3 regions of the Megasphaera sp. ASD88 genome follow, and region 2 is predicted to be linked to each of the others. Evidence: riboswitches for the same ligand, from Rfam matches in the RefSeq annotation. Region 2 holds a riboswitch; each other region holds the start of a gene.
The links. A riboswitch is a leader RNA that binds a small molecule or an ion and turns the genes downstream of it on or off. The one in region 2 is predicted to bind ZMP and ZTP.
Positions count from the first base shown of each region.

Region 1: it holds a riboswitch for ZMP and ZTP, as region 2 does, so the genes downstream of both, CJ260_RS04870 (formate--tetrahydrofolate ligase) here and CJ260_RS02135 (OFA family MFS transporter) in region 2, are expected to answer to the same signal.
Region 3: it holds a riboswitch for ZMP and ZTP, as region 2 does, so the genes downstream of both, CJ260_RS12020 (phosphoribosylaminoimidazolecarboxamide formyltransferase) here and CJ260_RS02135 (OFA family MFS transporter) in region 2, are expected to answer to the same signal.

Region 1 is NZ_NQXW01000005.1:68,704-72,109, forward strand. It holds gene CJ260_RS04870 (formate--tetrahydrofolate ligase) at 1-952, opposite strand, end outside; ZMP/ZTP riboswitch at 1,002-1,081, opposite strand; gene CJ260_RS04875 (hypothetical protein) at 1,253-2,068, opposite strand; gene aspS (aspartate--tRNA ligase) at 2,141-3,406, opposite strand, start outside.
Region 2 is NZ_NQXW01000002.1:71,089-74,494, forward strand. It holds gene CJ260_RS02130 (D-alanyl-D-alanine carboxypeptidase family protein) at 1-810, shown strand, start outside; ZMP/ZTP riboswitch at 862-946, shown strand; gene CJ260_RS02135 (OFA family MFS transporter) at 1,017-2,285, shown strand; gene CJ260_RS02140 (helix-turn-helix domain-containing protein) at 2,609-3,253, opposite strand; gene CJ260_RS02145 (DUF3990 domain-containing protein) at 3,234-3,406, opposite strand, start outside.
Region 3 is NZ_NQXW01000036.1:424-3,829, reverse strand. It holds gene CJ260_RS12030 (hypothetical protein) at 1-231, shown strand, start outside; gene CJ260_RS12025 (DUF1847 domain-containing protein) at 255-878, shown strand; ZMP/ZTP riboswitch at 959-1,036, shown strand; gene CJ260_RS12020 (phosphoribosylaminoimidazolecarboxamide formyltransferase) at 1,098-2,273, shown strand; gene CJ260_RS12015 (DUF362 domain-containing protein) at 2,397-3,406, shown strand, end outside.

The DNA of each region.
Region 1 (3,406 bases), on a different contig from region 2:
ACTTAATGTCCATGAATTTTTCCGCGCCGAGGTCTGCGCCGAAACCGGCTTCCGTAACGGCGATCTCGCCCATCTTGAGGGCCAGCTTCGTAGCGACGACAGAGTTGCAGCCATGCGCGATGTTGGCGAAGGGGCCGCCGTGTACGAGGGCCGGCGTGTGCTCGATCGTCTGGACGAGGTTCGGCTTGATGGCGTCCTTCATGAGGATAGCCATTGCGCCTTCGACGCCGAGCTGGCGGGCCGTCACGAGGTTGCCGTCCAAGTCATAAGCTACGGTGATGTCACCCATGCGCTTCTTCAAGTCCATGAGGTCGCTGGCCAGGCACAGGGCCGCCATGATTTCCGAGGCAACGGTAATCATGAAGTGGTCTTCCCGCGGGAATCCGCAGACCTTGCCGCCCATGCCGACGACGATGTTGCGCAGGGCCCGGTCGTTCATGTCCATGACGCGCTTCCAGATGACGCGGCGCACGTCGATGCGCAGGGCGTTGCCCTGATGAACGTGGTTGTCGATGGCAGCGGCCAGAAGATTGTTGGCCGCCGTAATAGCGTGCATGTCGCCTGTAAAATGGAGATTAATATCTTCCATCGGCAGTACCTGCGAGTAGCCGCCGCCGGCAGCGCCGCCCTTAATGCCGAATACGGGGCCAAGGGAAGGTTCGCGAAGGGCGACGACGGCCTTATGCCCCATGTAGTTCAGCGCCTGGGCGAGGCCGATCGTCGTCAGCGTCTTGCCTTCGCCGGCCGGCGTCGGCGTAATAGCCGTGACGAGGACAAGCTTGCCGTCTTCGTTTTTCGAAAGGCGCTTGATAGCGTCAAAGGAAATCTTTGCCTTATATTTACCGTATAATTCCAAATCATCGTCAGTTAATCCGACTTTTTCCGCAATCTTTACGATCGGTTCCAGCGCGGTCTGCTGTGCAATTTCAATATCGCTTAATACCTGTGCCATGATTTGCGTCACTCCTGTTCGTAGCATAAAAAAATACCGACACTTCTGGAAATGTTGCCCAGACGGTCGGCTTCGCGTCAATCATGCTCCCCGTGGTTGATTCCACTTCCGTCAGTCACATGATTATGGACTTATTATACAAGAATTCTCCGTATACTGTCAATGACATTTGCCCCTTCTCCGCTGGATACAGCCTGGCTCCACAAAAATCAAAAAAAGGGGAAATCACCTGGCCCATGTCAGCTAGTACGAAAAGAAGCCGGTTCACAGAGAACCGGCTTACAGGCCATAGCAGTATGATTATATGTCGATTTCCTGTACGTCGCCGAAGGATACGGGGCCGCCGATAAAAATGCTGCGCAGCTCCTTGTCTTCTCCTTCTACGGCCGCGGCGATGGCAATCGCGCCGCCAGGCTGCTGAATCGTGCAGGACACGTTCTTTTTGCCTACGCAGGCCAGGGCCGCCGCTACAGCCGCCGAGCCTGAGCCGCAGCTCTGTTCCCAGTACAGCGTATCCGTCTCCGTCACGTATACGGCGGGGACCATATGCAGATGGGCCGGGTCAAAGAGGACGAGGCCGAACGCGTCCAGCTGTTCGTCCGACGCATAGTCCTGCAAGGCCGTCCAAAACATGTCCTTGTATTCCATTTCCGCTCCAGAGGCAAAGTGGACGAAATGAACGATGCCCGGCAGCTCGACGCGGAAAAAGCGGCTCGGCATGCCGCCTACGTCGAGAAGAACTGCTTCGACAGACAAGGGCAGGGGCATTTCGATATAGGCGTCGTAGGCCCCGTCGGGGCGCTTTTTCGCCTGGGCCTGGAGAATGCCTTCGCAGCCCGAACAGGACACGGCATATTCGCCCCTATCTCCACCGGCCAGCTGCAAGGCATAGGCCGCAGCGGAGCGGGACGCGTTGCCGCAGAATTCGCCGCCCATCATGTCGACGCGTAGCGGCTGGCCTTCCGTCATGGATAAATACGCGACCTGCTCGGCGTCGACGCCCTTATCTTTCAGGAGCTTTGCTGCCAAGAAGCTACGCTGTTCCGGCGCGACATCGCTCAGCACAAATAAGGTCGTATTACCGCTGGGGTCTGCTTTTACATATTGCAGTTTCACGTTGCTCAACTTCCTTTCTATCTGATAAAAAAGGTACCGGCCATGCCGATACCTTTTTCTGTAATGCGACTTTTATTTCTTGACGAGTTCTTCTTCTACCTGAATGTGAAGTTCGTGAAGTTGTTTTTTCGTAACTTCCGACGGAGCTTCGCTCATAGGGTCGATAGCGTTCTGCGTCTTCGGGAAGGCGATGACGTCGCGGATGGACTTGCGTTTGAGCATGAGCATGATCATGCGGTCCAGGCCGAAAGCCAAGCCTCCATGAGGAGGAGCACCGTATTCGAAGGCCCGGAGCAGGAAGCCGAATTTCTGTTCCGCTTCTTCTGGCGTAAGGCCGATAGCCTTAAATACGCGCTGTTGCAAATCAGGCTGGTAAATACGGAGGGAACCGCCGCCCAGTTCGACGCCGTTGAGAACGAGGTCGTATGCCTTGGCATAGACGTGAGCCGGGTCTGTTTCCAGTTTATCCAGGTCTTCGTCGCGGATAGCCGTGAACGGATGATGCATGGCGACGTAGCGTTTTTCTTCTTCGCTGTATTCGAACATGGGGAAATCAACGACCCAGGTGAAGGCGAATTTGCTTTCGTCGATCATGTTCATGCGGCGGGCCATTTCCTTACGCAGTTCGCCGAGAGCTGCTGCGACGACGGCCGGTTTGTCGGCAATCATGAGAACCAAGTCGCCCGTTTCGCTGCCGCACTTTTCGCCGATAGCTTTGAGCGTATCTTCGCCGAGGAATTTCTTAACCTGCGATTTCAGCGTGCCGTCTTCCATGAAGCAGATCCATGCCAGGCCCTTGGCGCCGTAGCGGGATACGTATTCGACGAGGTTGTCCAGTTCGCGGCGCGGAATGCCGGCGTCGCCCTTGACGTTGATGGCCTTGACCTGGCCGCCGTTGTCGACAACGGAGCGGAACACTTTGAATTCCGTATCGCGGACGAGGTCCGTAATGTCGGTAAACTTCATATCGAAGCGCAGGTCCGGCTTATCAGAGCCGTAGTTTTCCATGGCGTAGTCCCAGGTCATGCGGTGAATCGGCAGTTCTACGTCGTGGCCCAGCGTTTCCTTGAAGATATAGTGAACCATTTCTTCGACGAGCGTCAAGATTTCTTCCTGATCCATAAAGGACATTTCCATGTCCAGCTGAGTGAATTCAGGCTGGCGATCGGCGCGCAGGTCTTCATCGCGGAAGCAACGGGCGATCTGATAGTAGCGGTCCATGCCGGAAATCATGAGCAGCTGTTTGAAAATCTGCGGAGACTGGGGCAAGGCATAGAACTTGCCTTCGTTGACGCGGCTCGGTACGAGGTAGTCGCGGGCGCCTTCAGGCGTGCTCTT
Region 2 (3,406 bases):
GCCTTGGAAAACGGACAAGGCATCATGGATAAGACGATTCGCATTACCGATAAGGCCCTGAGCGTCGAAAGCGATGCCTCTGTCCTCGGCCTGCAGCAGGGCGACCAGATTACCCTGCGCAACGCCCTGACGGGCATGATGCTCGTGTCGGGCTGCGATGCCGCCGTGGCCATTGCGGAAACGGTTGAGCCGACGGAAGATGCCTTCGTCGCAAAAATGAACGCGAAGGCGGCGGCTCTCGGTGCGACCCATACGCATTTCGTCAATCCCCACGGCCTTCCCGACGCCAATCACTATTCGACGGCCCGGGATCTGGCCAAAATTGGGGCTTACGGCATGAAGCTGCCGGCCTTCCGGGATATCGTCAAGCGCAGTACCTTTGACATGCCCTACGTCGACGGCAGCTATAAGCATTGCGTTTCGACGAACGAATTCCTGACTAGCGGGTTCCCCGGAGCAAACGGCATTAAAACCGGCACGACGAATGCCGGCGGGCCGTGCCTCGTCGTTTCGGCGACTCAGAACGGGCGGACGGTCATCGCGGCTATCATGAATTCGGAAGACCGCTACGGCGATGCCCAGGCCCTGATGAAATACGGCTTTTCCGTATTGAAGCCCCTGGAAAACGTCTACATCATCCGCAAGGCCCCGGCAGGTCAGACGCTGACCGAATTGGGCCGGCAGCAGATGGAGCAGGCCAAGGCTGCGGCGGACGCCAAGGCTAAGGGTCAAGCCGCGCAGGAAACAGCTTACGGAACGGACGCCGATACGGCCGACATGGCTGCGGCAGCTGTGAAAAAATCTGCATAATTCTTGACAGGTATGCTCTAAATCCGTATAATCATATCATAACAACGTACCTATACAGTGCAGGACTGACGGAATGAAGTGGAATAACCACGTGGACTGCACGGTGACATACACGCCGACCGTCTGGGCAAGAGTACATCTATTCTTTGTCCAGCCGGCCGGCTTTTTGTATTGCCGCGGCGGGACAAGTCAAAGGAGACGATATCATGAAGAGAAATCGCTGGCTCATTGCCCTGTCCGCCATGGGAATTCATATCTGCATCGGCAGCGTCTACGCCTGGAGCGTCTTGACCAAACCCATTATGGAATCGATGGGCTTTACGCTCCAGCAGACGACGTGGACCTTTTCGCTGGCTATCTTGTTTTTAGGTTTGTCTGCCGGATGCCTGGGAAGCTTCGTCCAAAAGGCCGGCCCCCGCAAGTCGGGCCTCGTGTCGACTTTATTTTTCGTTTCGGCTATGTTCGGCACGGCGGCGGCCATGGAGTTCCGCAGCCTGCCGATGCTGTATCTGTTTTACGGCGTCATCGGCGGCATCGGCCTGGGGACGGGATATATTACGCCTGTCTCGACCCTGGTCAAATGGTTTCCCGACAACCGCGGCTTTGCCACAGGCCTGGCCATCATGGGCTTCGGCTTTGCCAGCATGATCGCCGGTCCGGCGATGCAGCTTCTCGTCGCTAATTTTGGCCTGGCGACGAACTTCCTCATCTTGGGCGCAGTGTATCTCGTCGTCATGACAGCCTCGTCCCTGTACTTAGCGCCGCCGAAGGACGACGAAATACCCCGTCCCGATACAGAGCTGGCGAAGCCATCCGGCCCGGTCTATGCCGATGCCATGCCGCAGTTTTCCCTGAAAGAGGCCATGAAGACCTGGCAGCTCTATACGATTTGGTGGCTCTTTTTCGTCAATATCACCTGCGGCATCGCCCTCCTGGCCGTCGCCTCGCCGATGGCCCAGGAAGTCGTCGGCATGTCGCCCATGGCTGCCGCGTCCATGGTCGGCCTCATCGGCTTTTTGAACGGCGCCGGCCGCATCGCCTGGGCGACCGTATCGGATTATATCGGCCGGGCTAATACGTACGTCCTCTTCTTCTTCATCGAGGCCCTGGCCTTCTTCAAGCTGTCGACGGAAACGAACGCTTTCAGCTTTCAAATCGTCGTGCTGCTCATCATTACCTGCTACGGCGGCGGTTTTTCCTGTATGCCGGCCTACCTCAGCGACCTGTTCGGCACCAAGGCCCTGAGCGCTATCCACGGCCGCATCCTCACAGCCTGGGGGGCCGCCGGCGTGGCCGGCCCCCTGCTTCTGTCGTGGATTAAGGAAACGACGAACAGCTACTCCCTCACCCTGCAGGTCTTCTCGGCCCTCTTCGTCACGTCCCTGCTGGTTATGGCCGTCCTGAAATACAAGACGCGACACGGCATCACTGGTCAGGACGCCTATTGGTCGGCGAGAAAAGCGTCTGTCAAATAGATTTCTGCAATAAAAAATCAGGGTCTTCTCTATGATATATAGATGCAAGAAATAAGAATTGGCAATCAGCGTACTTGCGTCTAACACGACATAACAGAGCCGATCACCGCATGTTCATTTGCGCGTTATCGGCTCTTCATATGTACATCCCGTTTTTGATACTCATGGTATTCTGTTGTTTTATCATAGAACAAAAAAATCATCCAGCGATGATGCATACATTGTTGTCCCTTATAGATGGCGGGGATATTATAATTCAAGACGAATAAACAAAAAGCCGCGACCATTTACAGTGTTGAATGGCCGCGATTTTTTTTATTTCTCTATTCCGTTTTTTCCAGCAAGTCCCCTACCTCGCAGTACAGCACCTTTGCCAGCATGACAAGATACTCTGCCTGAGCTTTGTTGATATTCTTCTGCCGTTGCTCATATTGCTGGATCGTACGCACTGGGATGTTAGACAAATCTGCAAGTTCACGTTGACTCAATCCGGCTTTCTGCCGCAGAAGTTTCAGATTTGTTTCCGGTTTCGCCGCTTTATACATCGCAGTTACCTTATCGACGAACTGGCGAATATCCATTTCATGATAGGGCTGGTAAAGAGCTAGTATATCTTTGATGGGAACATACTGTACGATTTCTGCAAAGCTCATGGATGTTTCCCACTGATAATATGCTAATGCCCAGCCCGTCCAAAATTCCTCGCTTCGAGAGGCGGTGTAGTTCGGTTTGATTCGTTCTCTTTCCACGCCGGACTGCTCAAGTACCTTATACGCAATTTCCACACCGGACATCCCTGAAATAATAGTGAAATCGCCAGTTTCAAAGCGTTCTGCAACGCCGGACTTGATGAACAGATCGAAAAATTCAGCAATATCATATTTGAGATCGTATACTGCAAAGTCCAGCATACGACCAAGAGCTGTACGGGCTTTGTCAAGATAAACCTTATCGTAAGCGTGGATCATCAGGCATCATCTCCTCATCCATAATCTGCATGATATATAAATCGCCGCGCTGACGGCGGTTTCGCTCTACGCTGAAATATTCGCGGCGGGCGGTCTTGTCGCGCAGCATTTTTTTTGCATACCATTCGCTGCTTTCGGCAATCTCGCTGCCGA
Region 3 (3,406 bases), on a different contig from region 2:
TCTATAGCGCGCAGTGTCGGCACGCCGGCGTTTCTGGCCTTTCTCTTTTATACTGTGGAGTGGAGCGCCGTCTATTATCTGGTCAGCCTGTTTGTCGGCATCCTTGCGGCCGGCTTGGCTTATAAAGGCGGCAAGGGAAGGGGCTTCATGCATTTTATGGGGATTATCTCCTGGATTCCCTGGGTGTGCCTCAACGGAATGTTGTTATATTTGATTATGAAATCATTATAGTAAACGGAAAGGTTGTGAAGACAATGGCAGAACGAACTCTTTCCTGCGCCGACTGCGGCGTAGTGAACTGCAACGTCATGAACAAGGAATATCCCGATTTCTGCGTGACGACGCACATGGATGAAGACGTGAAACGAGAAGCCTTAGCACTGTATGAGCAGGACGACAATCAGCAGGTCATGCAGACGGCGGCTGGCGTCGAATGCGACGGCTATTTAAAGTGGTGCCGCGTCCAGGAGACTATTGAATTTGCCAAACGCATGAATTTCCATAAAATCGGCATTGCGACTTGTGTCGGCCTGATACAGGAAACGCGGATGCTGGCGGGGATTCTGCGCAAGCACGGCTTCGAAGTTTTCGGTATGGCCTGCAAGGCCGGCGCTGTTCCCAAGGTAGAGCTGGGAATTGACGAAAAATGCAATGCTGTCGGCGTCAACGCCTGCAATCCCATCCTCCAGGCCAAGATGCTCAATGCCAAGCATACGGATATGAATATCGTCATGGGCTTGTGCGTCGGCCACGACAGCTTATTTTACAAATATTCCGAGGCCCTGACGACGACGTTGGTCGTCAAGGACCGCGTGACGGGCCATAATCCCGTGGCGGCATTGTATACCAGCCAGTCCTATTATAAGACGAAATTATAAGCCGAGCGAGCGTATCGCTAAAAGGCGCTGCCCTTGTCTGTTTCCCATTGACACAGGGCGGCTGCGCCTTGTATAATGAAACAGAAGCATGTGACTGACGGAAGTGGAGCTACCACGGGGAGCATGGTTCATTACAGCCGACCGTCTGGGCGAAGGTTCCAGAAGTGTCGGTATTTTTATTTTTGCCAGGAAATTTCTTATTTTCAGGAGGTAATACTAATGAAAGAATTGCAATTGAAATACGGCTGCAATCCGAATCAATCATCGGCAAGAGTATACATGAAAGACGGCAGCGACCTGCCCTTTGAAGTCATGAACGGCCGTCCGGGCTACATCAATCTGCTCGACGCCTTCAACAGCTATCAGCTGGTCAAGGAATTGAAGGAGGCGACGGGCCTTCCCGCCGCGGCGTCCTTTAAGCACGTCAGCCCGGCCGGCGCTGCCGTCGCGACCGACATGAGCGATACGCTGAAAAAAATCTATTATGTAGACGACTTGAAATTATCTCCCCTCGCTTCGGCCTATGCCTGTGCCCGCGGTGCAGACCGCATGAGCTCCTACGGCGACTTCGTCGCCTTGTCGGATATTTGCGACGCCGAAACGGCGACGCTGCTGAAACGGGAAGTATCCGACGGCGTTGTAGCTCCGGGATATACGGACGAAGCCCTGGCTATTCTCAAGACGAAGAAAAAGGGCAACTACTGCGTGCTGAAAATCAATGCCGATTACGTTCCTCAGCCTGTCGAATCGAAGGACGTATACGGCATTACCTTTGAACAGGAACGCAACAATGCCAAGATTACGGCCGACTTGTTCCAGAACCGCCCGACGAAAAATAAGGACATCCCCGAAGCGGCGCAGCGCGACTTGCTCATAGCGCTGATTACCCTGAAATATACGCAGTCCAACTCGGTCTGTTACGTCAAGGACGGCATGACCATCGGCGTCGGCGCAGGCCAGCAGTCCCGCGTTCACTGCACGCGCCTGGCCGGCAACAAGGCCGATATCTGGTGGCTTCGCCAGAATCCGAAGGTATTGGCCCTGCCGTTCCGCGACGACGTGCGCCGTCCGGACCGGGACAACGCCATCGACGTATATATTTCCGACGACTACGAAGACGTGCTGGCTGACGGCGTATGGCAGAATCTGTTTACCCAGCAGCCGGAACCTCTTACGAGAGAAGAAAAGAAGGCCTGGATCGGTCAGCTTCACGGCGTAGCGCTGGGCAGCGACGCCTTCTTCCCCTTTGGCGACAACGTAGAACGGGCCCACCGTAGCGGCGTCGATTACATCGCTCAGGCCGGCGGCTCCATCCGCGACGACAACGTCATCGAAACGTGCGACAAATACAATATTGCCATGGCGATGACCGGCTTGCGGTTGTTCCACCACTAAGATATATCAAGAGCGTCCCCTCTGGGGACGCTTATTTTACAGCCTTCTTTTTCTTGACTTAGAGCGTACTTCATGTGATACAATGAAGATGTTTATGAGAATGAGTTTATCGGGAGGTAGGTTATGGAAAAAGCAAAAGTATATTTTACGGATTTTCGCTGTAAAGTAGGTACAAATAATCTGATGAAGCTGCAGAAGCTGTGCAAGAAAGCCGGCATCGAAACGATCGACTTCGAAGGAAAATTCGTCGCCATCAAAATGCATTTCGGCGAATTAGGCTGTCTGGCATCGATTCGCCCGCAGTACGTCAAAGCCGTCGCCGACTTGGTTAAAGAATTAGGCGGCAAGCCCTTCCTGACGGACTGCAATACATTGTATCCCGGCAGCCGCAAGCACGCCCTGGAACATTTGGACTGCGCCAACCTGAACGGCTACAATACAATTACGACGGGCTGTCAGATCATCATCGGCGACGGCCTGCGCGGCACGGACGAAGTGGAAATTCCCGTTAAAAACGGCGAATACGTACAGAACGCCAAGATTGGCCGGGCTATTATGGACGCCGACGTATTTATCAGCCTGGCTCACTTTAAAGGCCATGAAATGACCGGCTTCGGCGGCGCCGTTAAAAACATCGGCATGGGCTGCGGCAGCCGCGCTGGTAAGATGGAACAGCATTCGTCGGGCAAGCCGGCTGTCAAGGCCAAGAAGTGCAAAGGCTGCCGCCGCTGCGCATCCGAATGCGGTTCCGACGCGATTACATACGAAGACAACATCGCCCATATTCACGAAGATTTGTGCAAGGGCTGCGGCCGCTGCATCGGCGCCTGCGCCTTCGACGCCATTCACACGGTGCAATGGGACGCCAGCGAAAAACTGGATTACAAGATGGCTGAATATGCTCAGGCCGTCTGCCAGGACCGCCCGTGCTTCCATATCAACCTGGTCATGGACATTTCGCCGAACTGCGACTGCCATGGCGAAAACGATGCGCCCGTATTGCCGAATATCGGCATGTTCGCTTCCTTCGACCCGGTTGCCCTCGACCAGGCCTGTGTCGACGCCTGCTTAAAGGCCACGCCGCTACCGAACAGCCAGCTGTCCGATAATCTGGCGAAACCCGATTGGGAATG